Regions from separate parts of the Duganella sp. P38 genome, predicted to be linked through region 1. Evidence: predicted binding sites of a transcription regulator. Region 1 holds the regulator's gene; each other region holds the start of a gene.
The links. The regulator sigma-54, encoded in region 1, starts transcription at its own class of promoters, with help from an activator protein. The targets are predictions, from matches to a motif close to TGGCANGNAANCTGCTTT.
Positions count from the first base shown of each region.

Region 2: ACRQ5J_RS14660 (ammonium transporter) is a predicted target of sigma-54. The motif match lies at 4,940-4,957, and genes of this name have one in related genera.
Region 3: ACRQ5J_RS05375 (TorF family putative porin) is a predicted target of sigma-54. The motif match lies at 4,695-4,712, and genes of this name have one in related genera.
Region 4: prpB (methylisocitrate lyase) is a predicted target of sigma-54. The motif match lies at 1,832-1,849, and genes of this name have one in related genera.

Region 1 is NZ_CP193936.1:851,133-858,424, forward strand. It holds gene ACRQ5J_RS03885 (KpsF/GutQ family sugar-phosphate isomerase) at 1-780, shown strand, start outside; gene ACRQ5J_RS03890 (KdsC family phosphatase) at 780-1,307, shown strand; gene lptC (LPS export ABC transporter periplasmic protein LptC) at 1,321-1,914, shown strand; gene lptA (lipopolysaccharide transport periplasmic protein LptA) at 1,926-2,507, shown strand; gene lptB (LPS export ABC transporter ATP-binding protein) at 2,509-3,261, shown strand; gene ACRQ5J_RS03910 (RNA polymerase factor sigma-54) at 3,269-4,744, shown strand; gene hpf (ribosome hibernation-promoting factor, HPF/YfiA family) at 4,821-5,177, shown strand; gene ACRQ5J_RS03920 (TonB-dependent receptor) at 5,380-7,292, shown strand, end outside.
Region 2 is NZ_CP193936.1:3,153,750-3,161,041, forward strand. It holds gene ACRQ5J_RS14645 (methylamine utilization protein) at 1-160, shown strand, start outside; gene ACRQ5J_RS14650 (putative bifunctional diguanylate cyclase/phosphodiesterase) at 157-2,595, shown strand; gene ACRQ5J_RS14655 (prolyl oligopeptidase family serine peptidase) at 2,675-4,849, shown strand; gene ACRQ5J_RS14660 (ammonium transporter) at 5,006-6,208, shown strand; gene ACRQ5J_RS14665 (helix-turn-helix domain-containing protein) at 6,221-6,796, opposite strand; gene kbl (glycine C-acetyltransferase) at 6,912-7,292, shown strand, end outside.
Region 3 is NZ_CP193936.1:1,181,766-1,189,057, forward strand. It holds gene ACRQ5J_RS05350 (hypothetical protein) at 1-863, opposite strand, end outside; gene ACRQ5J_RS05355 (hypothetical protein) at 1,195-1,875, shown strand; gene ACRQ5J_RS05360 (helix-turn-helix domain-containing protein) at 1,928-2,203, opposite strand; partial or broken gene ACRQ5J_RS05365 (YifB family Mg chelatase-like AAA ATPase) at 3,280-4,137, opposite strand; gene ACRQ5J_RS05370 (accessory factor UbiK family protein) at 4,248-4,535, opposite strand; gene ACRQ5J_RS05375 (TorF family putative porin) at 4,800-5,546, shown strand; gene ACRQ5J_RS05380 (P-II family nitrogen regulator) at 5,558-5,896, shown strand; gene ACRQ5J_RS05385 (ammonium transporter) at 5,904-7,292, shown strand, end outside.
Region 4 is NZ_CP193936.1:2,021,306-2,028,597, forward strand. It holds gene prpR (propionate catabolism operon regulatory protein PrpR) at 70-1,743, opposite strand; gene prpB (methylisocitrate lyase) at 1,889-2,776, shown strand; partial or broken gene prpC (bifunctional 2-methylcitrate synthase/citrate synthase) at 2,896-4,040, shown strand; gene acnD (Fe/S-dependent 2-methylisocitrate dehydratase AcnD) at 4,043-6,673, shown strand; gene prpF (2-methylaconitate cis-trans isomerase PrpF) at 6,673-7,292, shown strand, end outside.

The DNA of each region.
Region 1 (7,292 bases):
CTGGCCTCCACCGGCACGCCGGCGCTGTTCGTGCACCCGGCCGAAGCCGCCCACGGCGACCTCGGCATGGTGACTGCCGATGATGCCTTTATCGCCATTTCCTACTCCGGCGAAAGCGCCGAGCTGATGACCATCCTGCCGGTGGTCAAGCGCATGGGCAGCAAGGTCATCGCCATCACCGGCAAGCCGGGCTCCAGCCTGGCGACCATCGCCGACGTCCACCTGAACGTGGCGGTCGAGAAGGAAGCCTGCCCGATGAACCTGGCGCCGACCACCTCCACCACCGTCACGCTGGCGCTGGGCGACGCGCTGGCCGTGGCGCTGCTGGACCTGCGCGGCTTCAAGGAAGAGGATTTCGCCCGCTCGCACCCGGGCGGCGCGCTGGGCCGCCGCCTGCTGACCCACGTCAAGGACGTGATGCGCAGCGGCGACGCCGTGCCGCGCGTGACCGCCGACGTCAGGCTGACCGACGCGCTGCTGGAAATCACGCAGAAGGGCATGGGCATGACCGCCATCGTCGACGCCGACAACCAGCCGGTCGGCGTGTTCACCGACGGCGACCTGCGCCGCATGATCGACAAAGTGCAGGACTTCAGCAAGGTCATCATCGGCGACGTGATGCACGCCAACCCGCGCACCATTTCGCCCGAGAAAATGGCGGTGGACGCGGTGGCCATCATGGAACAGTACCGCATCAACCAGATGCTGGTGACCGACGCCAACGGCAAGCTGGTCGGCGCATTGCACATCCACGACCTGACCCGCGCCAAGGTGATCTGATGAGCATGACCTATCTCGAACGGGCCGCGCGCGTCAAGCTGATGATCTTCGACGTCGACGGCGTGCTGACCGACGGCAGCCTGCACTACGGCGCCGACGGCGAGGCGCTGAAGACCTTCAACGTGCAGGACGGCCTTGGCATCAAGCTGATCCAGGAAGCCGGCATCCAGACCGCCATCATCAGCGCGCGCACCTCGCCGCAGGTGATCCGCCGCGCGGCCGATCTCGGCATCAGCCATCTGCACCAGGGCGGCCACGACAAGCTGACGCCGTTCCACGCGCTGCTGCAAAAGACCGGCCTGACGGCCGAGCAGGTCGGCTTCATCGGCGACGATGTGGTGGACTTGCCGATCCTCAAGCGGGCCGGCTTTGCCGTCGCCGTGCCGAACGGCCGCCAGGAAGTGCTGGAACTGGCGCACCACACCACCGTCGCCCACGGCGGCAAGGGCGCGGTGCGCGAAGTGTGCGAACTCTTGATGCATGCCCAAGGCAGCTACGTGCGCGTCATGGCACAATTCCTGGTTTGAACAAGGACTAATCATGCGTAAAAGAACAGCACACCGCTGGCAGCTGACGCTGATCATGATGACCGGCGTGTTCGTCGCCGTCGGCAGCTTCTGGCTGGTGCAGGTGGTCAACCAGGCCGGCCAGGGCGCCGGCGCCGACAAGTTCCGCGAGGAGCCGGATTACATCATCGAGCGCTTCAGCACGGTACGCATGAACAAGAACGGCCAGCCGGCCTACATCGTCTCCGGCGACAAGCTGACCCATCACCCGATCGGCGACGTCTCGGTGATCGACAAGCCGTTCGTGCACAGCCTGTCGTCCGAGCAGCCGCCGATGAATATCCACGCGCAGACCGCGTATGTGGACCAGAACAACACGCGCGTGCGGCTCGACGGCAATGTCGACGTGGTGCGGCCCGCCACCAGGCAGGCCCAGGAACTGCGCCTGAAGACCAGCACGCTGACCGTCTACCCGGACGAGGAACGCATGGAAACCACGGCCCCGGTACAGATGCTGGCAGGCACGTCGACCGCCAGCGGCACCGGCATGAAGGCCAACAACGCCAGCCGCCAGATCGAACTGGGCGGACGCGGAACCATTACGATGCCGCCGCGCGCGGCGCACTGAAGGAAGCAATGATGAAGATGAATAAACTGTTACTCTCGGCCGCGCTGGCGCTGGCGGCCTGCGTGGCGCAGGCGGAAAAGGCCGATTCCGGCAAGCCGACCCAGATCACCTTTGACCAGCTCGACGCCGATGACGTCAAGCAGATCAAGACCTTCACCGGCAACGTCGTGCTGACGCGCGGCACGCTGCTGATGAAGTCGCCGAAGGCGGTGGTCACCGAAGACCCGGAAGGCTACCAGTTCGTCGTGCTGCACAGCGGCCCCGGCGTGCAGGCCACGTTCCGCCAGAAGATGGACGGCCCGGGCGACCAGTGGGTCGAGGGCAAGGCCGACCGCATCGAGTACGACAACAAGACCGAGCTGGTGAAGCTGTTCGCCAAGGCCCAGATCAAAAAGCTCGAAGGCCCGAAGACCGCCAGCCAGGTCGACGGCGAATTCATTTCGTATGACAGCCGCAAGGAATTCTTCGCGGTCAAGAACACGCCGAGCGGCGAAACCCAGCCCGGCGGCGGCCGCAGCACGATGGTGATCCAGCCGTCGAGCAAGCAGGCCGCGCCGGCGCCGGCCGCCACCCAGCCTGCAGCGGGGAGATAAGATGGAGCCAAGCTGCGGCAGTACCCTGATCGTCAAAGGCCTGCAAAAAACCTACGGCAAGCGCCAGGTCGTGCATGACGTCTCGCTGCAAGTCGAATGCGGCGAAGTGGTCGGCCTGCTGGGGCCGAACGGCGCCGGCAAGACCACCTCGTTCTACATGATCGTCGGCCTGGTGCCGTCGGACGCCGGCAGCATCGACATCAGCGGCACCGACATTTCCGCGCTGCCGATCCACCGCCGCGCGACGATGGGCCTGTCCTATCTGCCGCAGGAGGCGTCGGTGTTCCGCAAGCTGACGGTGGAAGAAAATATCCGTGCCGTGCTGGAAATCCAGAAGGTGGACGGCAAGCCTTTATCCAAGGCGGAGATCGATGAACGGCTGAATACCCTGCTGGCCGATTTGCAAATCGAAAAGCTGCGCGAGAACCAGGCGCTGTCGCTGTCCGGCGGCGAGCGCCGCCGCGTCGAGATCGCGCGCGCGCTGGCCACCAATCCGCGCTTCGTGCTGCTCGACGAACCATTCGCCGGGGTCGACCCGATTGCCGTGATTGAGATCCAGCGCATCGTGCGCTTCCTCAAGGAGCGCAATATCGGCGTCCTCATTACCGATCACAATGTGCGCGAGACGCTGGGCATCTGCGACCGCGCCTACATCATCAACCAGGGCTCGGTGCTGGCATCGGGCCGGCCGGACGACATCATCGCCAACGAGTCGGTGCGGCGCGTCTACCTGGGTGAACATTTCCGTATGTAAGCCTTACATGAAACAGTCTCTGCAACTGCGCACGTCGCAGCACCTCGCGTTGACGCCCCAGCTGCAGCAGTCGATCCGGCTGCTGCAACTGTCGACGCTGGAGCTGCACCAGGAACTGGAACAGCTGCTGACCGATAACCCGCTGCTGGAGCGCCTCGACGATCCGCTCGACCACTCGCTGCGGCTGCTGGCCGACGGCGCCATCAGCCCGCAGGCGCCGGCGGCCGAGGCGCCGGCCGAGGGCCCGCCGCAGGGCGACGCCCCGGCCGCCGAGGCCGACGCCTACGACGGCCCGGCCGCCGACACCGAAAGCACCACGCCCGAGGCCGACATGGACTGGGGCGATTCCGGCCGCAGCAAGAACAGCGACGACGAGGACGCGCGCCCGCAACTGGAGGCGCACCACCGCACGCTGCGCGAACACCTGATGGAACAGATGCGCGTGACGGTGCTGGCAACGCGCGACCGCGCGCTGGTCGAACTGATCATCGACGGCCTCGACGAGAACGGCTATCTGGAGGAGTCGCTGGACGACATCCACGCGCGCCTGCCGGAAGAGCTGGAAGTGGAGGGCGCGGAATTGCAGACCGCGCTGAAGCTGCTGCAAAGCTTCGATCCGGCTGGCGTCGGTGCGCGCAGCGCCGCCGAATGCCTGGCGATCCAGATCCGGCGCTTGCCCGGCGTGCCGCTGGTGACGCGGCGCATGGCGCTGGCCATCGTGGAAAACCACCTGGCCTGGTTCGCCCAGCGCGACTTCAACAAGCTGAAAAAAGCGCTGCTGTGCGATGACGAGGACCTGCGCGAAGCCCAGGCCGTGATCCGCCAGTGCAATCCGCATCCGGGCGCGGCCTTCGCGTCGGACGTGTCCGATTACGTGGTGCCGGATGTGATCGTCAAGAAATCGCGCAACGGCTGGCAGGTCAGCCTGAACAACGACGTCATGCCGCGCCTGCGCGTCAACGCCATGTACGCCAACCTGCTCAAGCAGGGCAAGGGCGAGGGCGCGATGGGCGCGCAGTTGCAGGAGGCCAAGTGGCTGATCAAGAATATGCGCCAGCGCTTCGACACCATCCTGCGCGTGGCGCAAGCGATAGTAGAAAGACAAAAGAACTTTTTCTCGCACGGCGCCGTTGCCATGCGTCCCCTTGTGCTTCGCGAAATTGCTGATACACTGGTTTTACACGAGAGCACAATTTCTCGGGTAACAACTCAAAAATATATGCTGACCCCGCACGGCATGTTTGAGTTGAAATACTTCTTTGGTAGCCACGTCGCCACCGAAGCTGGCGGGGAAGCAAGTTCGACGGCGATACGTGCGTTGATAGTGCAATTGACAGGAGCTGAAGACCCGAAAAATCCTTTATCCGACAGTAAGATTGCGGACATGCTGGGAGAACAGGGCATGGTGATTGCGCGACGCACTGTGGCCAAATATCGCGAAGCTCTCAAAATCCCTCCAGTCAGCCTCCGCAAGTCTTTGTAGTTACCTGGTTCCTGCACGCCCGGCCGCAATGGGCAACGCACGAACCGTCAGAAGCGACTTATCTTTAGGAGTGTGTATGAATCTCACCATCAGTGGACATCATCTCGAAGTGACCGCAGCTATTCGCGAATACGTGCAGAATAAACTGGAACGCGTCACCCGCCACTTTGATCAAGTGATTGATATTGCCGTCATCCTGACCGTAGATAACCTTAAAGAGAAAGAGAAACGCCAGAAGGCTGAAATCAACCTGCGTCTGTCCGGTAAAACCGTCTACGTGGAGAGCCTGTCGCAAGACCTGTACGCCGCCATCGATACACTGATCGATAAGCTCGACCGCCAGGTCATGAAATACAAAGCCAAAGTCCAGGGCCACGCCCGCGATGCGATCAAGCACATCCCGGAAAGCTACGAACCCGCCGCCGCCGTCTGACTGACGCTGCCGGCACCTGACGAAAGGGCGTCTGCACGGCGCCCTTTTTTGCGCCAATCCTGATAAACGATTTCCTAATAACGTGCAAGCTGCGTTGGTGTAAACGCAACGTGTGGTAAATCCTTATAGAGTTCTGTTGGTGAAAATGTTTTAATGAATCAGGTAAAACGTTTTACCAATAACTATAAAGAGAGACTGCCCGATGAACAAGCTGACGATCCGGCCGCTGAGCGCGGCCATTGCCTTGCTGTGCCTGTCCAACGCCTGGGCGCAGCAGGCACCGGCGGCCGACGCCAACACCGTGGTGGTGTCCGGCATCCGCAAATCCTACGCCGACGCCGTCAACATGAAGCGCGACACGCTGGAAATCACCGACAGCATTTCCTCCGACGGCCTCGGCCGCTTTCCGGACCTCAACGTCGGCGAGGCCATCCAGCGCATCCCCGGCGTGCAGCTGAACCGCGAGGCCGGCTCGCGCAACGCCACCATCAACCTGCGCGGCCTGCCGGGCACGTTCGCGCTGACGACGATTAACGGCATGTCGTTCGCGCAGCCGGTGCTGAACGGTTCGACGCCGCTGGGCGCGTTCAACTCGGACATCTTCAGCGCGGTGACGGTGCTGAAAAGCCCGACCGCCGCCGAGCAGCCGGGCGGCTTGAGCGGCAATATCGACTTGCGCATCACCTCGGCGCTGGCGCGCAAGGATGGTGGCAGCCTGTCGATCGGCGACGAGTATAACGAACTGGGCCACCTGAGCACGCCCAACGCCAGCGCCGCGTGGAATCGGCACTTCGGCAAGGACCTGGCGGTGTTTGGCGTCTACGCGTACAAGAAGGAGGATTTCCGCCGCGACTCGACGCAGGTACAGGATTACGACCAGCTGACCGCGGCCAACCTCGGCATCACGCAGGCGCAGTTCGACGCCCGCTATCCGAAAGCCGAATACGCCAAAGGCATCCTGTTCCCCGGGCAAATCCGCCAGACCGTCACCGCCAACACCGGCGACACGCACAGCGGCGCGGCCGGCGTCGGCTGGCGCATGAACAGCGAGGCCCGCCTCAACCTGACCGGCTATGTCAGCGACCGCAAGCTGGGCTCGTCCAACCAGTACCTGAACTATATCGACCCGACCGTCAACTCGCCGATCACCAACCTGGGGCCGGTCTTCTTCATCGACACGCCGACCGGCAAGCAGGCGATGATCAACTCCTACGACTACGCCAACGCCAGCATCACCGATTCGCTGCGCTCGGCGCCGCAACGCCAGCGCACCCACGGCCTGAGCGCCGATGTCGACTGGGAAAACGACGAGTGGCACGTCAACGGCGCGGTGCACAGCTCGCGCGCGGAAAACCGCCAGGACCAGCTGTCGATCGACATCGTGCAGTCGGCGCGCACGCTGCCCGGATCCAACGGCACTTATGGCCACTACTACTCGGGCGGCGACGATTTGCGCAACTCGGTGCTGACGCTGTTCACGCCGACGGCCGGCCACATCAATCCCGGCCCGTATGACCAGCGCCCCGGCACCTCGGTCACGCAGGCGCGCAACAACGGCAACGACCGCTTTGGCGTCACCGGCACCAACGGCCGCGCGCTGACCTCGGTGGACGCGGTGCAGGCCTTCGCCGAGCGCAGCTTCGAGGATGGCTTCTTCAAGTCGGTGAAGGCCGGCCTGCGCGCCGAGAAAAACGATTTCATCTCCAGCGGCACGCGCAACACGGCGCAGGGCATCAACTTCGCCGCGATCCAGCCCTCGCTGGCGATCGCCAATCCGTATCTGTCGACCTTCGGCGGCGGCTATATCCCGGGCTATACCAAGAATTGGGTGGCGGTCGACATCCCGGCCGTGCTGAACGCCGTCAAGCCGGTCACGGTGCTGCCGGGCCAGACGCTGACGCCATACGGCCTGGTCAACAACGACGCCGATCCGGGCTTCTCCTCGTACAACTTCTCGGTGCGCAACAAGATCGCTTCGGCCTATGTGTCGAGCATCTGGGGCGCCAGCGTGTGGGGCGTGCCGCTCAAAGGCAATCTCGGCGCGCGTTATGAAACCACGCGCGAAACGGTCGACTCGCTCGACACCAGCAACGTCACTGTCGCCATTCCCGGCGG
Region 2 (7,292 bases), 2.3 Mb from region 1:
GCTGCCGGCCGCCGGCAAGTACGTGGTCAAGGCCTGGCACTACAACACGGCCGGCGGCGCGACGCCCGAGCAGACGCTGACGGTCAAGGCCGGCGAGCTGGCAACCGCCTTGTTCAAGCTGCCGATGAAGCCGCCCGTGACGGGAGACGCCGGCACATGAAACTGGACTTGCGTTTTCACAGCATCGAAAGCCGCATCGTCACGCTGTTCCTGGTGCTGATCGTCGCGGTACAACTGATCGGGCTGCTGGTGATCCAGCACGGCATCGACAACAACGCGCGCGTCGCCATCAGCAATGAACTGAACAACGGCACCAAGGTCTTCGCCCGGCTGCTGGAGCAGAACGCGCAAAGCCTGCGCTTCGGCGCGCGCTTGCTGGCGCGCGACACCGCCTTTGTCGCGGCCATCGGCAACAACGATGAAAGCGACCGCGCCACCATCGAATCGGCGCTGGAGAACAGCGGCCGCCGCATCAAGGCCTCGCTGTCGATGCTGATCAGCGACGAACGCAAGATCAGCGCCACCACCAACCCGGCGCAATCGGCGGCGCTGGAGACCATCGCGCTGTCGATGCTGGACGCGGCCGAGGCCGCCGACGGCGCCAACGGCATCGCCATCGTCGACCACCGGCCGTTCCAGATCGTCGCCATGCCGGTCAAGGCGCCGATCACCATTGGCTGGATTGTCATGACCTTCCCGATCGACCGCCAGCTGGCCAACGACATGCGCGAAGTCAGCTCGCTGCACACCACAGTGCTGACGCGCAGCCCGCAGGGCAAGTGGCTGCAAGCCGGCTCCACCTTCGTCGGGCCGTCGGCGCAGTCGGTGGTCGAGCAATTGCAGGCCTATGGCGACAAGGTGCCGGCCAAGCCGTTCGACATCAGCGTCGAAACCGTGCAATTCAGCGCGCGGCTGCTGTCGATCGGCGAGGACAACGGCCAGACCGCCAGCGTGCTGCTGGCGCGCTCGATCGACGAGGCCACCGCCGAATACCGCCGGCTGGAACGCTGGCTGCTGCTGCTGACGCTGGTGGGCATCATCATTTCGGTGGTGATCATCGTGCTGACGGCCAAGCGCATCGCCCAGCCCATCGGCGAACTGGTGGTCACCGCCAGGCGCCTCGAAGGCGGCGACTACAAGACGCCGATCGACAGCCGCCGCGAGGACGAAATCGGCCAGCTGGCGCACGCCTTCGACGCCATGCGCGAGGGCATCTCCAAGCGCGAGCAGGAAATCCGCCGGCTGGCATACTGGGACACGCTGACCAACCTGCCGAACCGCGCGCAATTCGTGCTGCTGCTGAACGATGCGCTGATCGACGCCCAGCGGCGCGGCGAGGCGCTGTTCGTGCTGATGATGGACCTGGACCGCTTCAAGCACGTCAACGACGTCATGGGCCACAGCTTCGGCGACGCGCTGCTGCGCCAGGTGGCGGGGCGGCTGCAACTGCTGCTGGCCAACCGCCGCCAGCTGTCGGCGCAAGTGGCGCGGCTGGGCGGCGACGAGTTCGCCGTGCTGCTGCCGGCCGCCAATGTCGACGCCGCGCAGATGATGGCGGCGGAAATCCTGCAGGCGCTGGAAACGCCGCTGTCGCTGGAAGACCAGATGGTCGACATCGGCGCCGGCGTCGGCATCGCCGGCTATCCCGACAACGCCGACGACGGCGAAACGCTGCTCAGCATGGCCGAGGTGGCGATGTACACCGCCAAGCAGCGCAACGACGGCGCCGTGCTGTACGACGCCGCGATGGACAAGGGCAGCGCCAAGAGCCTGTCGCTGCTGACCGAACTGCGCAACGCGGTCGAGCGCAACGAGTTCCGCCTGCACGTGCAGCCGAAAATCGCGCTGGCCAGCGGCAAGGTGGTCGGCATGGAGGCGCTGGTGCGCTGGGTGCATCCCGAGCGCGGCAATGTGTTCCCCGACGAATTCATCCCGTTTGCCGAGCAGACCGGCTTTATCCGCCAGCTGACGCGCTGGGTGATGGAGCGCTCGGCCGAGCTGTGCCGCGAGCTGGCCAGCCAGGGCCATCATCTGAAAGTCTCGGTCAACCTGTCGACCCGCGACCTGCTGGACCAGGACCTGCCGGCCAAGTTTGCCGACCTGCTGACCCGGCACAAGCTGACGCCCGGTTCGTTCTGCCTGGAGATCACCGAGAGCGCCATCATGGACGACCCGGTGCGCGCGCAGCACACGCTGGAGCGCCTGAGCGCCATGGGGCTGGACCTGTCGATCGACGATTTCGGCACCGGCTACTCGTCGCTGGCCTACCTGAAGCGTTTGCCGGTCAACGAGCTGAAGATCGACAAGTCCTTCGTGCTGAACATGGAAAAGGACGAGGGCGACACCAAGATCGTCCGTTCTACCATCGACCTCGGCCACAACATGGGCTTGCGCGTGGTGGCGGAGGGCATCGAGAGCGAGGCCGTGTGGCGCTTGCTGGCAGCGCTGGGCTGCGACCAGGGCCAGGGCTACTTCATGAGCCGCCCGATCCCGGCCGACCAGCTGACCGGCTGGCTGGAGAAGTGGCGCGCGCCGGTGTCGGTGGCCGAGCAGGCGCTGCAAACGGACGAGGCGGAAGCGGGCTACGCCAGGTAAATGCTTTGGTTTTTTGCTAAGCCGGCGGCTACGCGTTATGATCTGTGTTCCTGATGAACCTTACCTGGATACGGATCACATGCAACGTAAAGCACTACTGGCTTCACTGATTATTTCCCAAGCCGCCATGGCGCAGACCTGCCCGGCGCCGGGCGCCGCCGTCAACTACCCGGTCACGCGCACCGTGGACCAGCAGGACAATTATCACGGCACCGTCATCGCCGACCCGTATCGCTGGCTGGAAGACGCCAACAGCGCAGAAACCAAGGACTGGGTCGAGGCGCAGAACAAGCTGACGCAAGGCTACCTGTCGCAGATTCCGAGCCGCGAGGCGATCAAGGAGCGCCTGACCAAGCTGTGGAACTACGAGCGCTTCAGCGTGCCGTTCAAGGAAGGCGGCCGCTACTTCTACAGCCGCAACGACGGCCTGCAAAACCAGTCGGTGCTGTACACGATGAAAACGCTGGCCGACGTGCCGCGCCTGCTGCTGGACCCGAACACGCTGGCCGCCGACGGCACCGTGGCGCTGGCCGGCCTGGCCGTCAGCCCGGACGGCAAGTACCTGGCCTACAGCACCGCCGCCTCCGGCTCGGACTGGAACGAGATCAAGGTGCGCGACATCGACACCGGCAACGATGTCGAGGACCACATCAAGTGGGTCAAGTTCTCGCGCACCGCGTGGCTGCACGACGGCTCCGGCTTCTTCTACAGCCGCTACGACGAGCCGAAGGAGGCCACCAAGCTGGCCGATGTCAACTACTTCCAGAAGCTGTATTTCCACAAGCTCGGCACGCCGCAAAGCGCCGATGAGCTGGTGTATGAGCGCCCGGACCACAAGGACTGGGGCTTCAGCGCCGACGTCACCGAGGACGGCCGCTTCCTGATCATCAACGCCTCGCAGGGCACGGAAAACAAGAACCGCATCTTCTACAAGGAGCTGGGCAAGAAGGACGCCAGGGTCGTCGGCCTGCTGGAGGACTTCGACGCCGCCTATGACTTCATCGGCAACGATGGCCCGGTGTTCCTGTTCCGCACCGAGCGCAACGCGCCGCGTGGCCGCATCGTCAGCATCGACACGCGCAAGCCGGGCGTGCTGAACTGGAAGCAGCTGGTGCCGGAAAGCAGCAATACCATGGTGTCGGCGTCGCTGGTCAACAACCAGCTGATCGTCGACTACCTGAGCGATGCGCACAGCCTGGTCAAAGTGTACGACCTGAAGGGCAAGGCGCTGCACGACATCGAACTGCCGGGCCTGGGCACCGCCGGCGGCTTCAGCGGCAAGCGCGCGGATACCGAAACCTTCTACTCGTATACCAGCTTCAACACGCCGTCGACCATTTATCGCTACGACCTGAAAACCAATAAGAGCAGCGTCTACCGCCAGCCCAAGGTGGACTTCGATCCGGGCGCGTTTGAAACCCGCCAGGAATTCTTCACCTCGCGCGACGGCACCAAGGTGCCGATGTTCATCGTCTCGAAAAAAGGTCTCAAGCTCGACGGCAACAACCCGACCTACCTGTACGGCTACGGCGGCTTCAATATTTCGCTGACGCCGGCCTTCTCGGTGGCCAACCTGGCGTGGCTGGAAATGGGCGGCGTCTACGTCATGGCCAACCTGCGCGGCGGCGGCGAGTACGGCGAATCGTGGCACGCGGCCGGCACCAAGCTGCACAAGCAAAACGTGTTCGACGACTTCATCGGCGCGGCCGAATGGCTGATCTCGCACAAGGTCACCTCGCCGGCCAAGCTGTCGATCGGCGGCGGCAGCAACGGCGGCCTGCTGGTGGGCGCGGCCATGACCCAGCGCCCGGACCTGTTCGCGGCGGCGATTCCGCAGGTGGGCGTGCTGGACATGCTGCGCTTCCACAAGTTCACCATCGGCTGGGCGTGGACCTCGGACTATGGCTCGTCCGACAATCCGGAAGAGTTCAAGGCGCTGGTGAAGTACTCGCCGCTGCACAACCTGAAGAAGGGTACTTGCTATCCGGCCACCATGATCACCACCGCCGACCATGACGACCGCGTGGTGCCGGCCCACAGCTTCAAGTTTGCCGCCGCCGCGCAGGCCGACCAGGCGCCGGGCGGCGCGCCGATCCTGATCCGCATCGACAGCAAGGCGGGCCACGGCGCCGGCAAGCCGACCAGCAAGCAGATCGAGGAAGTGGCCGACCGCTGGGGCTTCCTGACGCGCGCGCTGCACATGCCGGGCGGCGCACCAGCGGCGGAACCAGCCAGGCTGTCCGCACCAAAATAAGGCCTTGTTTTAGTGCGCACCGGCTCGGTGCGCATTTTGCACCAATGTGAAAATCCATTGAAATCAACCACTTAAACTTTTGCACCAAATTGGAACGATTATTGCTTCTTGCATGAAACGTTCTTAATAGTTGCATTGTTTTGGGGAGTGATTTTGATGGATGCACACAAAGACGGCGCCAACGCGTTATTTATACTGCTCGGCGCCATCATGATTCTGGCCATGCATGCCGGCTTTGCCTTCCTTGAGCTGGGCACGGTGCGCAAGAAAAACCAGGTCAACGCGCTGGTCAAGATTCTGGTCGATTTTGCCGTATCGACCATTGCGTATTTCTTCATCGGCTACAGCATTGCCTATGGCATCAATTTCTTCTCCTCGGCAGATGTGCTGGCCGACAAGAACGGCTATGAGCTGGTCAAGTTCTTCTTCCTGCTGACTTTTGCCGCCGCCATTCCGGCGATTATCTCGGGCGGCATCGCCGAGCGGGCGCGTTTCCACCCGCAGACCATTGCCACCGCCTTGCTGGTCGGCCTGGTCTACCCGTTCTTCGAGGGCATAGCCTGGAACGGCCGCTTCGGCATCCAGGACTGGCTGACGGCGAACTTCGGCGCCGCCTTCCACGACTTCGCCGGCTCGGTGGTGGTGCACGCGGTCGGCGGCTGGATCGCGCTGCCGGCGGTGCTGCTGCTGGGCGCGCGCCGTGGCCGCTACACCAGGAACGGCGGCGTGGCGGCGCATCCGCCGTCGTCGATTCCGTTCTTGGCGCTGGGGGCGTGGATATTGACGGTCGGCTGGTTCGGTTTCAATGTCATGAGCGCGCAGTCGCTGGACAAAATGAACGGCCTGGTCGCCGTCAACTCGCTGATGGCCATGGTCGGCGGCACGCTGGTCGCCCTCCTGATGGGCAAGAACGATCCCGGTTTCGCCTACAACGGCCCGCTGGCCGGTCTGGTGGCGGTATGCGCCGGCTCTGACCTGATGCACCCGCTGGGCGCGCTGATTACCGGCGGCATCGCCGGCGCGGTGTTTGTATGGATGTTCACGCTGGCGCAGAACAAATGGAAGATCGACGACGTGCTGGGCGTGTGGCCGCTGCATGGCCTGTGTGGCGCCTGGGGCGGCATCGCGGCGGGAGTGTTCGGTCAGAAGGCGCTGGGCGGCGTCGGTGGCGTCTCGCTGCTGTCGCAGCTGGCCGGCACGGCGCTCGGCGTGGCCATCGCGCTCATCGGCGGCTATGCGGTGTACGGCGTGCTGAAAGCCACGATGGGCCTGCGGCTGGACCCGGAAGAGGAATTCCAGGGCGCCGATCTGTCGATCCACCGCATTTCCTCGACGCCGGAACGCGAGGTCAATTGGTGAACAGGCCGCAAGTCAGCGGTGGATCACCACCATCAGCGCCTTCGCCTCGGCCTTGCCGGCGTTGCGGATGACGTGCTGCTGGTCGGCTGGGTAGCGCGCGGTCGCGCCCAGCTTGACCTTCTTCTTGCTGGCGCCCACTTCCAGCTCCACCGAGCCGTGCAATAACGTCAGGTGTTCCTGCGCGCCGGGATCGTGGCCCTGCGAGGCCAGCTCGCCGCCCGGCAGCAGCGTCAGTTCATACCATTCATATTTGCTGGCCAGCTCCAGCGGCCCGAGGATGCGCAGCACATAGCCGGCGTGCAGGCCGGGCAGGGTGGGCGTCTCGTGCGCTTCGACCACGCGGATGGTTTCCGTCTCCCGCGCCGCCGTCGCCAGCAGTTCGCCGATCTGCACGCCCAGCGCGTTGGCCAGGCGCCAGGTAATTGCAATGGTCGGATTGGCCTTCTCGCGCTCTATTTGCGATAACATGGATTTGGAAACGCCGGCGATGCGCGACAGGTCTTCCAGCGTCAGGCCGCGCGCCAGGCGCAGGCGTTGCAGGGCGGCGCCGACTTCCGGCGGGGCATTGTTTGGAACGGATGTTGTCATTGTTATTGGGTTGCGGAGTTCACTGGATCGCTTTAGAATTCAATATATCGAATTTGAGTTCGGCATAACGAATTTCGCATAAGATAGTGAAATCGTATCACACACAAGGACCATCATGAGCGACAAAAAAAGCAACTTCTACAGTGGCCTCCAGCAGAATCTGGATCAATTGCGCGAGCAGGGGCTGTACAAGCCGGAACGCGTATTGGCATCGCGCCAGGGCTCGGAAGTGGTGAGCGAAGATGGCCGCACCCTGATTAATATGTGCGCCAACAACTACCTCGGCCTGTCGGGCCAGGAGTGGGTGGCGCAGGCGTCGATCGACGCCACCGAAAAATACGGCTACGGCCTGTCGTCGGTGCGCTTTATCTGCGGCACGCAGACGGTGCACAAGCAGCTGGAGCAGGCGATCTCCCGCTTCCTCGGCACCGAGGACACCATCCTGTACGCGGCCGCCTTCGACGCCAACGGCGGCGTGTTCGAGCCGCTGTTCGAC
Region 3 (7,292 bases), 330 kb from region 1:
GCGCTGGCATACCAAGGCTCGCGAGGATTGCCGGCCATATCTTGTAAGCTTTTCGTGTACAGGGACTCTGCGCGGGCTCTACCGTACTCATCAAATAAAAGTACTGCTAAGATGGGGGCATAATTATCCGGCACGAGAGTGCGTAGGATAATGTTCCATTGTCGGCCGCCATCGATAATTTCTGTCCGCAGGCCAGACTCTATGTCGTTCAGGCAAATAACTTCTTCTAGATATTTCCCCCACGAACGACCGCACGTTACCTTCGCGATTTCAGTGTGCTGCGCGTAGAACGCTTTTAAGATCGTGGTACGCGGTACAACGTAAGTTTCTTTATCCTCGCCATGATCTCGGGTGTGCACCCAAAGACGTGATTTGCTAAAGAAAACGTTGCGTAGCGTATGGTCAGTTACCCCCGCATACTCCCCAATGTTCAGCGTGCGGTGGCGTGAATTTTCGGGCCAGCCTTGAGGTGGTGGAGTATCCTCGCCAGCCTTAAACTCCATCGAATCGAACTCGCCTGGTGCGAGCACTATGACCTTTCGACAGCGCGGCAGTTGCCCTACCTTAACGCCGTTCTTAAAAACAAAGCCAACGGTAACCAATGGGAGGCTGCCCACCAATATCTCGACGAATTCGAACCGCGGCCATGGATCGTCGCGGCGCTTGCCGATGACGTCTTGGCAGGACTTCTCTGTCATCCGAGCTAGTTGGGCGACGCTCATTGGAGGCAAGCGCTGCAGCATGACTTTCACTGCCGCCGATCTCGTGCCTTCGTGCGCCTGGTGGAACTGGTCAATGTGCTTAACTGCCCAAAGACCGTCATCTTGAGGGAAATTTTCGAATGGTTCTTGGTTACTGGACATGATTTACCGTAGGGCAACTGATGCCCTAATGTAACTCAGTCGTCGATTTAAATGGCCTTCATTTGAAAGTAAAACAGCCACAATGCGCCTATTTTTTACATAAAGCTAACGCATTCCTTTCGAAGGAGCAACGAATTTTGTATTTTTGTTTTCTTTTTGTTGTTTTTACGAAACATCGTCTCTTGCCAGTCCAGGTGCCGCCCGCCTTTTCCGTCTCCGAAATAGGGGTTGTGAAGTTATTTGGGGCTTGTCGTTTAGAAAGTTATGCCAAGATAATCATGGGACTGGGCAGTTGGCACGCCGAACATCACATCAATTAGGTATACATCCCTTGCTGATCGAAACTTCTTTGGTTGCAAACGATGGCTCCCGCAAGGAGTCCGTGTCTTTCGACATTCCCGATAATGAGTGGGAACAATTTCTTCAGTTTCGCCGGCATGCCGATAATCTTCGCGCGACGCGATTCGTTCAGGAGCGACATGGCGGCAGTATTAGTCTCAGGTGGGTCGCCGGTGGGAGTGCTCATGTGACCACCAAGCACGTTGATGAAGAAGCTGTATGGGCAATGCTACTCAAGTTGCGCCCGTTTGTGCTGCAAAACGAACTCAGCTTTGTACCGTCGACAATCGGTGCGTTAAAGAGGCGGTTGACTCATGTGGCATTCCACCGGCACCTCGATTTGCTGCGTGATGCATATACGCTCAAACAGTTGGAGCGGCGCCTAAATCTGCAAGGAATGGGGCGGCCTCCGCTTTCATATCAAGTAGTGATGGACTGGCTAAATTCGTATCAGTATCACTTTGACTCAACTAAACGTGCGGCCGTTGAACGGGACATGGGGTCACTCGGTAATGTCCAGAATGGCGTTGGCGCGGTTCTTATCGCTCTTGTGGAAATGATACAGTCGTCGTTATCAACCGGAAACTTTATCGAAACCCTGGAGCGATGTGTGGAAGGAACTATGCCGGAGATTTCCTGCCCGATTGAGTATTTTGAGGTCAGTCGAAAATAGCGTGCAAACGGCTATTGAATGCGGAGCAAGACCGCTCGGCGAAGTGAGCGGTTTAAGTGAGCTTACTGCCAAGCGCCGAGAACATCTCCGGATCAACCAGGTCTTTCAGTGGGACGCCAAGAGCATCCGATAACTGCCCCATATTGTCGATCGAGACATTACGAATTCCTCGCTCCACTTCACTGACGTACGTTCTGCTGAGGTTCGAGCGAAATGCCAACTCCTCCTGAGATACGTCCTTCAATCTACGAGCCCGTCGTAAATTGGTGCCGAATATCTGCCTCGGAGTTGGGGTGAGTGGGGGCTTTTCCATACCCCACAGCATCATTGGCCTAGCTACGAACGTCCACCAACTTAATAATTCATTTGGTTAACTTTAAGTGACATTTAGGTTATTCTTGGATTTATTCTGCCTTCTATAGTTGGAAGTTATCCATGAGATCTACCGTAAATTGCCAAAGTTGCTCCAGTTCTGTCGTTCCACGTCTATGGCACTTCCAGTCCAGAATTCCCGGGCGATATATGAAGACTCAGCACATCTGTCCGATTTGCGGATCTTGCATGTACGAGAGCGGCGGAGAGATACACTGGACTGGACACGTTTTAATCGTTTTCGGACTCATGTGCGTGAGTGTGGTTGCTACGGTCATGCGGTGGCACCAGGATTTGATGGCCTTGCCGTGTTTCCTGTACTTGGGATACTTGCTTTTTAAACTAATCCTTCGAGCAGCTCGATTCATTTTGGGGATCTTCCGCCGGTAACGGTGGTTCACTTTCGCCAGGGAGTCTCATAAGTCGCCACCAGGCATTCGCAGTTCCACTCGAACTGAATAGTTCGCGCCCGCGAAGGGGCTTCCCAAATAGAGAGGTTCTTGCATGTTCGACTACACTATCTCTATCTACATAGTGTGATCGCGTGGGAGTTGAAATGAATGAAAAAGCAACCGACGAAGTCAAGATCGCAAAGTATAAGGCCGATGCGGTTGAGAGCAGAAAGCTCAGTAAGACCAAGGCGAAGTCACCGCTAGCTGTTCAGCCCAAGGACGGCGTGATCACCGTACGATTTGGGGCGGACGCAAACCCATTGTCCGCGTTAGGCGGAGTAGTCAAGGTCCTAGGCCATTCGTGTATCAGCATACCCGAATTTAAGCGGCGTCAAAGTTAGAGCGAAAACGCAAAAATATTGTTTCATCACCGACCACGGTCTAGTTGGACTCGCTGAATACGTAATGACCCGGCGCATACCGCTATGGTTATGTTCAGTTCCATCGCATGCTTAACCCTGCTGTAGACGCCGCGTGACTGCATCATTAGCTAGCCAGCCACCGCGTACTTTGGTAGTCGCCGATTTAGTTGCAAGTCGCCGATTTAGCTGGATAGTCGCTGATTTAACTGCAATTGACAGCCGCCACCGACCAGCGCGGCGCCGGACGAGGTGTGATGCGGCGCGCGGAACGGCCGCTGCTTCCATTGCTCGATACGGAAGGCGCCGGTCAGCGACTGCACCGCAGCCGCTTCCAGCGCTTCCTCGTCGCTCATCTCCGGCAACAGGCCGGCGAAGCGCGAGGCCAGCATGGTCTTGCCGGAACCGGGCGGACCGACCAGCAGCACCGAATGGTTTCCCGCCGCAGCCACTTCCAGCGCGCGCTTGACGAAGAGTTGTCCTTTGACGTCCGCGAAATCCGGGTATTCCGCCGCCACGACGACGGGGGCCGCCTCGTGGCGCGACAGCATGCCCTCCACCGATTTGCCGGCGAAGTGACGGCACACCTGCAGCAGCGAGTCCGCCGGGTAGATGGCGGCGCCGGACACCAGCGCCGCTTCGTCGGCATTGGCCAGCGGCAGGATGAAGGCCAGGCAGCCGCCGTCGCGGCGGGTGGCCAGCGACATCGCCAGCGCGCCGCGTATCGGCCGCAGTTCGCCGGACAGCGATAGCTCGCCGGCAAATTCATATTGGTGCAGGCGGCGCGCGGGGATCTGTCTGGAGGCGGCAAGGATGCCAACGGCGATCGGCAGATCGAAACGGCCGGATTCTTTCGGCAGGTCGGCCGGGGCGAGATTGACGGTAATGCGCTGGGCGGGGAATTCAAAGCCGCCGTTCTGGATGGCGGCGCGGACGCGGTCCTTCGCTTCCTTGACCTCGGTGTCGGCCAGCCCGACGATGGTGAAAGACGGCAGCCCGTTGGCCAGATGCACTTCGACGCTGACTTCCTGCGCCTCCATGCCGGCAAGGGCGCGGCTTTTGAGTACGGCGAGTGACATGGCTGTGCGGCTGGCAGAGGGAACCGGAAGCGACCAGCAGCCAGCGTAGCGCATGTCCGCGCCCTTGCTTTGCGCTAGCCCAAACCATGTGTCCGGGCTGCGCCAGGAAATTACAGCACTTCGCCCTTGGCGATCTCCACCTTGGCGGCTTCCGGCTTGGCGCCGGCGGCCTTGGCTTCCAGTTCGGCCAGGCGGGTTTCCAGCGCTTCCAGCTTGGCGCGGGTCTTGGCCAGCACCTGCGTCTGGATATCGAATTCCTCGCGCGTCACCAGGTCCAGTTTGGCGAAGCCTTGCGTCATCATGGACTTGACGTTCTTCTCGATGTCCTTTGCTGGTGAATTTTCGATGGCCTGGCTGATCTTGCTTTGCAAGTCATTGAAGAAATTGTTCATATCCATAATATTCCTTGATCTGGTTGGTCTGTCGTTGCACCATAAAGGTGCGATACGGCGTTAATCTGGTGCGAACCCGCCGCGCTTTGCTGCTGTGCTCAGGGCAAATCTCACTTTGGCTGTTGTCCGCCATGATACGGCACCTGTTTGTCGAACAACATTAGCTGGCACACATTCTGCTAAAGAACCAATGAATGCTGATCATTGCTTCGCTTAACAAGGATTTTAAACCGCAACTGCTAATCAAGTTCAACTCACTAGGAAAACAATATGAAAATGGCCAAGAACTTTACCCTGATTGCTGCGTTGACCTTAGCATTCGCGTCCATGGCGCAGGCACAGGAGGCGGCACCCGCCCCTGCGGCCAAACCCGACAATGAAGTCAGCTTTAACGCTGCCGTTGTCAGCGACTACCGTTACCGCGGTATTTCGCAAACCCGCCTCAAGCCTGCTATCCAGGCCGGCGCCGACTATGTGAACAACCCGACTGGTTTCTATGTGGGCACCTGGGCCACCAATATCAAGTGGATCAAGGACGGCGGCGGCGACGGCAACGTCGAGCTCGACGTCTATGGCGGCAAGCGCGGCGCCATCAACGATGTGGTCAGCTACGACGTCGGCGGCCTGTATTACTACTACCCGTCGAACAAGCTGAGCACCAGCGCCAACACCTTCGAGCTGTACGGCCAGATTTCGGTCGGCCCGGCCTCGCTCAAGTATTCGCACTCGACCACCAATCTGTTCGGCACCGCCGACTCGAAAAACTCCGGCTACATCGACGCCCAGCTGAACCAGGAAGTGGCCGACGGCTACATTCTGAACCTGCACGTCGGCCGCCAGAACGTCAAGAACAACGGCGCTGTCAGCTACACCGACTACAAGATTGGCGTCACCAAAGATTTCGGCGTGGTATCGGTTGGCCTGGCGGCGGTCTATGCCGACACGGATGCCTACGTCGGGAACGGGAAGAACCTGGGTAAAGCCGGCGCCGTCCTGACCATTTCCAAAACCTTCTAAGCGAGGCCCGTATGAAAATGATTACCGCCATTATCAAGCCGTTCAAGCTTGACGAGGTGCGTGAGGCGCTGTCAGCGATCAACGTGCAAGGCATTACCGTGACCGAGGTGAAAGGCTTCGGTCGCCAGAAAGGCCACACCGAGTTGTACCGTGGCGCCGAGTATGTGGTGGATTTCCTGCCGAAGACCAAGATCGAGGCGGCGGTCGACGACGCCATCGTCGAGCAGGCGATCGAGGCGATCGAAGGCGCCGCCCGCACCGGCAAGATCGGCGACGGCAAGATCTTCGTGTACAACCTGGAACAAGTGATCCGTATTCGTACCGGCGAGACCGGCAACGAAGCACTCTAAGAGGAAGATGAGAATGAAGAAAACTATAACAAGCTTGCTAGCTGGGGTCTCCATGGTGTTGGCGCTGGCCGCGCCCGTGCAGGCGCAGGAAGCCAAGCCGGCCGATGCGCCGGTAGCCACCGCGTCGGCGCCGGCCGCCGCCGCGCCTGAAGCAGCCGCTGCCGCCGTGCCGGCCGCCGCCGCACCGGCCGCGCCCGCCGAAGCAGCGCCAGCCGCCGCGCCGACGCCACAGAAGGGCGACAACGCCTGGATGATGGTTGCCACGCTGCTGGTGATCCTGATGACGATTCCCGGCCTGGCGCTGTTCTACGGCGGCCTGGTCCGTTCCAAGAACATGCTGTCGATCCTGATGCAGGTGTTCATGATCTTCGCGCTGATCGTGGTGCTGTGGTGCATCTACGGTTATTCGCTGGCGTTCACCGAAGGCAATGCGTTCTTCGGCAACCTGCATGACCGCACCTTCCTCAACAATATCTACGACCCGATCAAAGGCACTTTCGCCTACGCCGCCACCTTCAGCAAGGGCGTGGTGATACCGGAGTTCGTGTTTGTCGCCTTCCAGGCCACGTTTGCCGCCATCACCTGCTCGCTGATCGTCGGCGCCTTCGCCGAGCGCGCCAAGTTCACCGCCGTGCTGGCCTTCATCGTGATCTGGTTCACCTTCGCCTACCTGCCGATCGCCCACATGGTCTGGTTCTGGACCGGTCCGGACGCGATCAAGGACGCCGCCACGCTGGCCACCGAAACCGCCAAGGCCGGCTTCCTGTTCCAGAAGGGCGCGCTGGACACCGCCGGCGGCACCGTGGTGCACATCAATGCCGCCGTCGCCGGCCTGATCGGCTCCTACATGATCGGCAAGCGCGTCGGCTACGGCCGCGAGTCGATGGCGCCGCACTCGGTCACCATGACCATGATCGGTGCGTCGCTGCTGTGGGTGGGCTGGTTCGGTTTCAACGCCGGCTCGCCGCTGGAAGCGGGCGACATCGCCGCACTGGCCTTCATCAACACGCTGCTGGCGACCGCTGCCGCCACCGTGTCGTGGGTGTTCGCTGAATGGATCTTCAAAGGCAAGCCATCGATGCTGGGCGGCGCCTCGGGTGCGGTGGCCGGTCTGGTCGCCATCACCCCGGCCTGCGGCTTCGTCGGCCCGATGGGCGCGCTGATCATGGGCCTGCTGGCCGGCGTGATCTGCCTGTGGGGCGTGAACGGCCTGAAAAAACTGCTGGGCGCGGACGACTCGCTGGACGTGTTCGGCGTGCACGGCGTCGGCGGCATCCTCGGCGCGATCCTGACCGGCGTGTTCGCCGCACCGTCGCTGGGCGGCCAGGGCATCTTCGACTACGTGGTCAACAAACCATCGCCGGACTACTCGATCGCCTCGCAAGTGATCGTGCAG
Region 4 (7,292 bases), 1.2 Mb from region 1:
GCTATCGGCGCACGGCGGCGCGGGCGACAGCTTTGGGATGAGTGGCGCGTCCCGCCGGATGAACGGTAGTCAGCCCTCGGCCTTCAACTTGCGCCATAGCGTGGTGCGGCTGATGCCGAGGTAATCGGCGGCGGCGTCGCGGCGGCCGCCGAATCGCGCCAGCACGTCGGAGACACGCTCATTCGGCCGTCCGCCCAACGCGGCAGGCGTGGCGACGGGGGCGGGGGCGAAGGCCGAAGCGGGCGCGGAGGAGAGCGCCGGCGCCAGGTGCATGGCGGACCTGCCGGCGAGTTCCGGGGCGACGCTGAGGACAAAGGCCGGCGTCAACGCCTGCAACGGTTCGGCGGCGAGGAACAGCGCCAGGCGCTCGGTCAGGTTGCGCAGCTCGCGCACGTTGCCGGGCCAATCGTAGCGCTGCAACAGCGGCGCGCACGCAGCCATCTCCGCATGCAGATTCGGATGCGGCCGCGCGCCCAGCGACGCCAAGGCATTCTTCAGCGACCATTCCGCCAGCGGCAGCACGTCCTCGGCGCGCGCGCGCAGCGGCGGCAGCGTCAAACGCAGCACCGCCAGCCGATAGAACAGGTCGGCGCGGAAGCGTCCCTCGCGCACGCGCTGTTCCAGATCGCAGTGCGTGGCGCTGATGATGCGCACATTGACTGGTATCGGCCGCGTGCCCCCGACCCGCACCACCTCGCGCTCCTCCAGTACGCGCAGCAGGCGCGTTTGCAGCGTCAAGGGCATCTCGCCGATTTCATCGAGGAACAGCGTGCCGCGATTGGCCGCCTCGAACAAGCCCGCGTGGCCGCCACGCCGCGCGCCGGTGAATGCGCCTTCCTCATGCCCGAACAGTTCTGATTCCAGCAGCGATTCCGCAATCGCGCCGCAATTCACCGCCACAAACGGGCGGTTCTGCCCCAGCGTGCGCGGCGCCTCGCGGTGAATCGCCTGCGCCACCAGCTCCTTGCCGCAGCCGGTTTCACCCTGTATCAGCACGGTGGCCGGCGATTTCGCATACAGCACCACGGCCTGCCGCACCGACTCCATCGCGGCCGAATCGCCGCGCAGATCGTTCAGGCCATGTTTTGCGCGTAGTGTATCCGTCACTACCGCATTGCGCGCGCGGTGGCGGTTGGATTCCAGCTGCGTCAGGCGCGCCATCTCCAGTGCGTCGTCGAAGGCATGACGGATCGACGCGGCCGAGTACACGAACACGCCGGTCAGACCCGCTTCCTCCGCCAGATCGGTGATCAGCCCCGCACCGACAACGGCCTTGATGCCGGCCGCTTTCAGATCGTTGATCTGGGCGCGCGCGTCTTCTTCGGTAACGTAAGTGCGCTGCTCGACATCGAAGCCGAAGGTGGCGGAAAACTCTGCCAGCTCCGCCAGCCGCTCCTGATAGGTGACGATGCCGATGCGCTCCGATACGCGGCGCGCGCGCGCCAGCGCCTGCATCACATCCAGCCCGCTGAACTTCGCAATCACCACCGGCACCGATAGCCGGCCTTTCAGGTACGCCGCGTTGGAGCCGGCCGCGATCACCGCATCGCAGCGCTCAGTCGCCAGGCGCTCGCGGATATGCCTGGCCGCTTCGTCGAAACCGAGATTGACCGGTTCAATGGCGGCCAGGCTGTCGTATTCGAGCGTGATGTCGCGGAACAGATCGGACAGGCGCGACACGGAAACCGTCCAGATAACCGGCTTGTCGTTGACGTCGAAGGGCATGGGCGTGGAATGTCGCATGTTTCAATTATAGTTCAAATATGTTTCAGTGTTTCGTGGTGAAACGTCCGGCCCGGCGTAACGTGTTGATTTATATAGATTGTGCTGATGGCATGGCCCTTGCAATAGATAGCGCAATTCAACGTAACAATGAAAGGTTACCCACATGAGTCACTATTCCGCAGGCGCCGCGTTCCGCAGAGCCGTCCAAGAGGAATCGCCGTTGCAGGTGGTTGGCGCCATCAACGCCAATCATGCGCTGCTGGCAAAGCGCGCCGGCTTCAAGGCGATTTACCTGTCCGGCGGCGGCGTCGCGGCCGGCTCGCTCGGCCTGCCGGACCTCGGCATCTCGAACCTGGACGACGTGCTGGTTGACGTGCGCCGCATCACCGACGTGTGCGACCTGCCGCTGCTGGTTGATATCGACACCGGCTTTGGCGCCTCCGCCTTCAACGTCGCGCGTACCGTCAAGTCCATGATCAAGTTCGGCGCCGCCGCCATCCACATCGAGGATCAGGTAGGCGCCAAGCGCTGCGGCCACAGGCCGGGCAAGGAAGTGGTGAGCCAGCAGGAGATGGCGGACCGCGTGCGCGCCGCGGTGGATGCACGCACGGACGAGCAGTTTGTGATCATGGCGCGCACCGACGCGCTGGCGGTGGAAGGGCTGGACCGCGCGATCGAGCGCGCGGTAGCGTGCGTGGAAGCGGGCGCCGACATGATTTTTGCCGAGGCGCTGACCGATATCGGCATGTACAAGCGCTTCGTCTCCGCTGTGAAGGTGCCGGTGCTGGCCAATATTACTGAATTTGGTTCGACGCCGCTGTTTACCAAGGACGAGCTGCGCGACGCTGGTGTGGACATCGTTCTGTATCCGCTGTCCGCTTTCCGCGCCATGAACAAGGCGGCCGAGAATGTATACGGCGCGATTCGTCGCGACGGCACGCAGAAGGATGTGCTCGATTTGATGCAGACGCGCGAAGAACTCTACCAGAGCATCAACTACCACGAGTTTGAACAGAAGCTCGACGCGCTGTTCGAGGCACAAAAGAAATAACCGTCGCTCGCGCGCAGGCGGGAGCTTATAGAAATAACCGTCGCTCCCGCGCAGGCGGGAGCCTATACTCAGCATGGATTCCCGCCTGCGCGGGAATGACGTGCCGTCTGGAGACTGATATGACTGAATCGACTTTCAAGCCTAAAAAATCCGTCGCCCTGTCGGGTGTCGCCGCCGGTAACACGGCACTTTGCTCGGTCGGCAAAACCGGCAATGACCTGCACTATCGCGGCTACGACATCCTGGACGTCGCCACCACCTGCGAGTTCGAGGAAATCGCCTACCTGCTGGTGCACGGCAAACTGCCTGCCGGAGCGGAACTGCGCGGCTACAAGGCCAAGCTGAAATCGCTGCGCGGCTTGCCGCAGGCGGTGAAGTCGGCGCTGGAAGCGCTGCCGGCGTCGGCGCACCCGATGGATGTGATGCGCACCGGCGCTTCGGTGCTGGGCTGCGTGCTGCCGGAAAAGGATGACCACAACGTGCCGGGCGCGCGCGACATCGCCGACCGCCTGATGGCGTCGTTCGGCTCGATGCTGCTGTACTGGTATCACTACAGCCATAACGGCAAGCGCATCGAAGTGGAAACCGATGACGACTCGATCGGCGGCCATTTCCTGCACCTGCTGCATGGCGAGAAGCCCAAGGACAGCTGGGTGCGTGCGATGCACACCTCGCTGATCCTGTACGCGGAACACGAGTTCAACGCCTCCACCTTCACCAGCCGTGTCATTTCCGGCACCGGCTCCGACATCCACTCGGCCATCACCGGCGCCATCGGCGCGCTGCGCGGTCCTAAGCACGGCGGCGCCAACGAAGTCGCCTTCGAAATCCAGAAGCGCTACGAAAATCCGGACGAAGCGGAAGCCGATATCCGCAACCGCGTCGCCAACAAGGAAGTGGTGATCGGCTTCGGCCACCCGGTGTACACGGTGTCCGATCCGCGTAATGTGGTGATCAAGGAGGTGGCGCGCCAGTTGTCGGAGGAAGCCGGTTCCACCAAAATGTTCGACATCGCCGAGCGCCTGGAATCGGTGATGTGGGAAATCAAAAAATGTTCCCGAACCTGGACTGGTTCTCCGCCGTGTCGTACCACATGATGGGCGTGCCGACCGCGATGTTCACGCCGCTGTTCGTCATATCGCGCACCTCCGGCTGGTCGGCGCACATCATTGAACAGCGCATCGACAACAAGATCATTCGCCCAAGCGCCAACTATGTCGGCCCTGAAGACCTGAAATTCGTCCCGATCAAGGACCGCAAATAATCATGAACACCGCATTCCGCAAGCCCTTGCCGGGCACCCAGCTAGACTACTTCGACGCGCGCGCCGCCGTCGATGCGATCCAGCCAGGCGCCTGGGCCAAACTGCCGTACACCTCGCGCGTACTGGCTGAAAACCTTGTGCGCCGCTGCGATCCGGCCACGCTCAACGCCTCGCTGTCGCAGCTCATCGAGCGCAAGCGCGATCTGGATTTTCCCTGGTTCCCGGCGCGCGTGGTGTGCCACGATATCCTGGGCCAGACCGCGCTGGTCGATCTGGCCGGCCTGCGCGACGCCATCGCCCAGCAGGGCGGCGATCCGGCGCTGGTCAACCCGGTGGTGCCGACGCAGCTGGTGGTGGACCATTCGCTGGCGGTCGAATGCGGCGGCTTTGATCCGGACGCTTTCGACAAGAACCGCGCCATCGAGGAGCGCCGCAACGAGGACCGCTTCGATTTCATCAACTGGACCAAGAAGGCGTTCAAGAACGTCGACGTGATCCCGCCGGGGAACGGCATCCTGCACCAGATTAATCTGGAGCGCATGTCGCCGGTGATTCAGGCGGTGGACGGCGTGGCTTTCCCGGACACGCTGGTGGGCACGGACTCGCATACGCCGATGGTGGATGCGCTGGGCGTGATCGCCATCGGCGTCGGCGGGCTGGAGGCGGAGAGCGTGATGCTGGGCCGCGCTTCGTGGATGCGGCTGCCCGACATCATCGGCGTTGAACTGAGCGGCAAGCCGCAGCCGGGCATTACGGCCACCGACATCGTGCTGGCGCTGACCGAATTCCTGCGCAAGCAAAAGGTCGTATCGTCGTATCTGGAGTTCTACGGCGACGGCGCCGCGCACCTGACGCTGGGCGACCGCGCCACCATTTCCAATATGGCCCCGGAATACGGTTCCACCGCCGCCATGTTCTACATCGACGAGCAGACCATCAAGTACCTCAGGCTCACCGGCCGCGACGACGATACCGTCAAGCTGGTGGAGACTTACGCCAAAGAGACCGGCCTGTGGGGCGAAGCACTGGCAGGCGCGGAATATGAACGCGTATTGAAATTCGACCTGTCGACCGTCGTACGCAACATCGCCGGCCCGTCGAACCCGCACAACCGCGTAGCGACAACCGACCTGGCGGCGCGCGGCATCGCCCGTGCGCCGGACGGCGCGGCCGGCCAGGCGGATAGCGGCGCAGCCGCGCAGCCGGGCGCCTTGCCGGACGGCGCCTGCATCATCGCCGCCATCACCAGCTGCACCAACACCAACAACCCGCGCAACATGATCGCCGCCGGCCTGCTGGCCCGCAACGCCAACGCGCGCGGACTGGCGCGCAAGCCGTGGGTGAAGTCGTCGCTGGCGCCGGGTTCCAAAACCGTCACGCTGTACCTCGAAGAAGCCGGCCTGCTGCCGGAACTGGAAAAGCTGGGCTTCGGCGTGGTTGCCTATGCCTGCACCTCCTGCAACGGCATGTCCGGCGCCCTGGACCCCGCGATTCAGCAGGAAGTAGTGGCGCGCGACCTGTACGCCACCGCGGTCCTGTCGGGCAACCGCAACTTCGACGGCCGCATCCACCCTTACGCCAAGCAGGCCTTCCTCGCGTCGCCGCCGCTGGTGGTGGCTTACGCCATTGCCGGCACCATCCGCTTTGACATCGAAAAGGACGTGCTGGGCCACGACGCCAGCGGCCAGCCGGTGACGCTGAAAGACATCTGGCCATCGGACGAAGAGATCGACGCCATCGTTGCCAGCGCGGTCAAGCCGGAACAGTATCGCAAAGTCTATATCCCGATGTTCGCGCGCGAGGCCGACGACGGCGTGGCGGTCAGCCCGCTGTACGACTGGCGCCCGCAAACCACCTACATCCGCCGCCCACCTTACTGGGAAGGCGCGCTGGCCGGCGCGCGCACGCTGCGCGGCATGCGCCCGCTGGCGCTGCTGGGCGATAACATCACCACCGACCACCTGTCGCCATCGAACGCCATCATGCTCGATAGCGCTGCCGGAGAATACCTGCAAAAAATGGGCTTGCCCGAAGAGGACTTCAACTCGTACGCCACGCACCGCGGCGACCACCTCACCGCACAACGCGCCACCTTCGCCAATCCCACGCTGAAGAATGAAATGGTGCGCGACGCCGAGGGCAAGGTCAAAGCCGGTTCGCTGGCGCGCGTTGAACCGGAAGGCAAAGTGCTGCGCATGTGGGAAGCCATCGAAACCTATATGGACCGCAAGCAGCCGCTAATCATCATCGCCGGCGCCGACTACGGCCAGGGCTCGTCGCGCGACTGGGCGGCCAAGGGCGTGCGCCTTGCGGGCGTGGAGGCGATTGTGGCCGAGGGTTTCGAGCGCATCCACCGCACCAACCTGGTGGGCATGGGCGTGCTGCCGCTGGAGTTCCAGCCCGGCGTCAACCGCATCACGCTGGGCCTCGACGGCACCGAGACTTATGACGTTATCGGCGAACGCAAGCCGCGCGCCACGCTGACGCTGGTGATCCATCGCGCCACCGGCGCGCGCATCGAAGTGCCGGTGACCTGCCGTCTCGATACGGCGGAAGAAGTGTCCATCTACGAAGCGGGCGGCGTGCTGCAACGCTTCGCGCAGGACTTCCTGGAATCCGCAAAGGCCGCATGATGACTCACCAACCCCAGATCAAAATCCCCGCCACCTATATGCGTGGCGGCACCAGCAAGGGCGTGTTCTTCCGCCTGCAGGACCTGCCGCCAGCGGCGCAGCAGCCCGGCGCCGCGCGCGACCGGTTGCTGCTGCGCGTGATCGGCAGCCCCGATCCCTACGGCAAGCAGATCGACGGCATGGGCGGCGCCACGTCCAGCACCAGCAAGACGGTGATCCTGTCGAAAAGCACACGCGCCGATCATGATGTCGACTACCTGTTCGGCCAGGTTTCCATCGACAAGGCCTTCGTCGACTGGAGCGGCAACTGCGGCAACCTGTCCGCCGCGGTCGGCGCGTTCGCCATCAGCGGCGGGCTGGTTGATGCGGCGCGCCTCCCGCACGACGGCGTGGCGGTGGTGCGCGTGTGGCAGGCCAATATCGGCAAGACCATCATCGCCCACGTCCCGATGAGCAACGGCGAAGTACAGGAAACCGGCGGCTTTGAACTGGACGGCGTAACCTTTCCGGCGGCGGAGGTGCGGCTGGAGTTCATGGACCCGGCGGCGGAAGAAGAGGGCGCCGGCGGCGCGATGTTCCCGACCGGCCAGGTGCTCGATGACCTGGAGGTGCCCGGCCT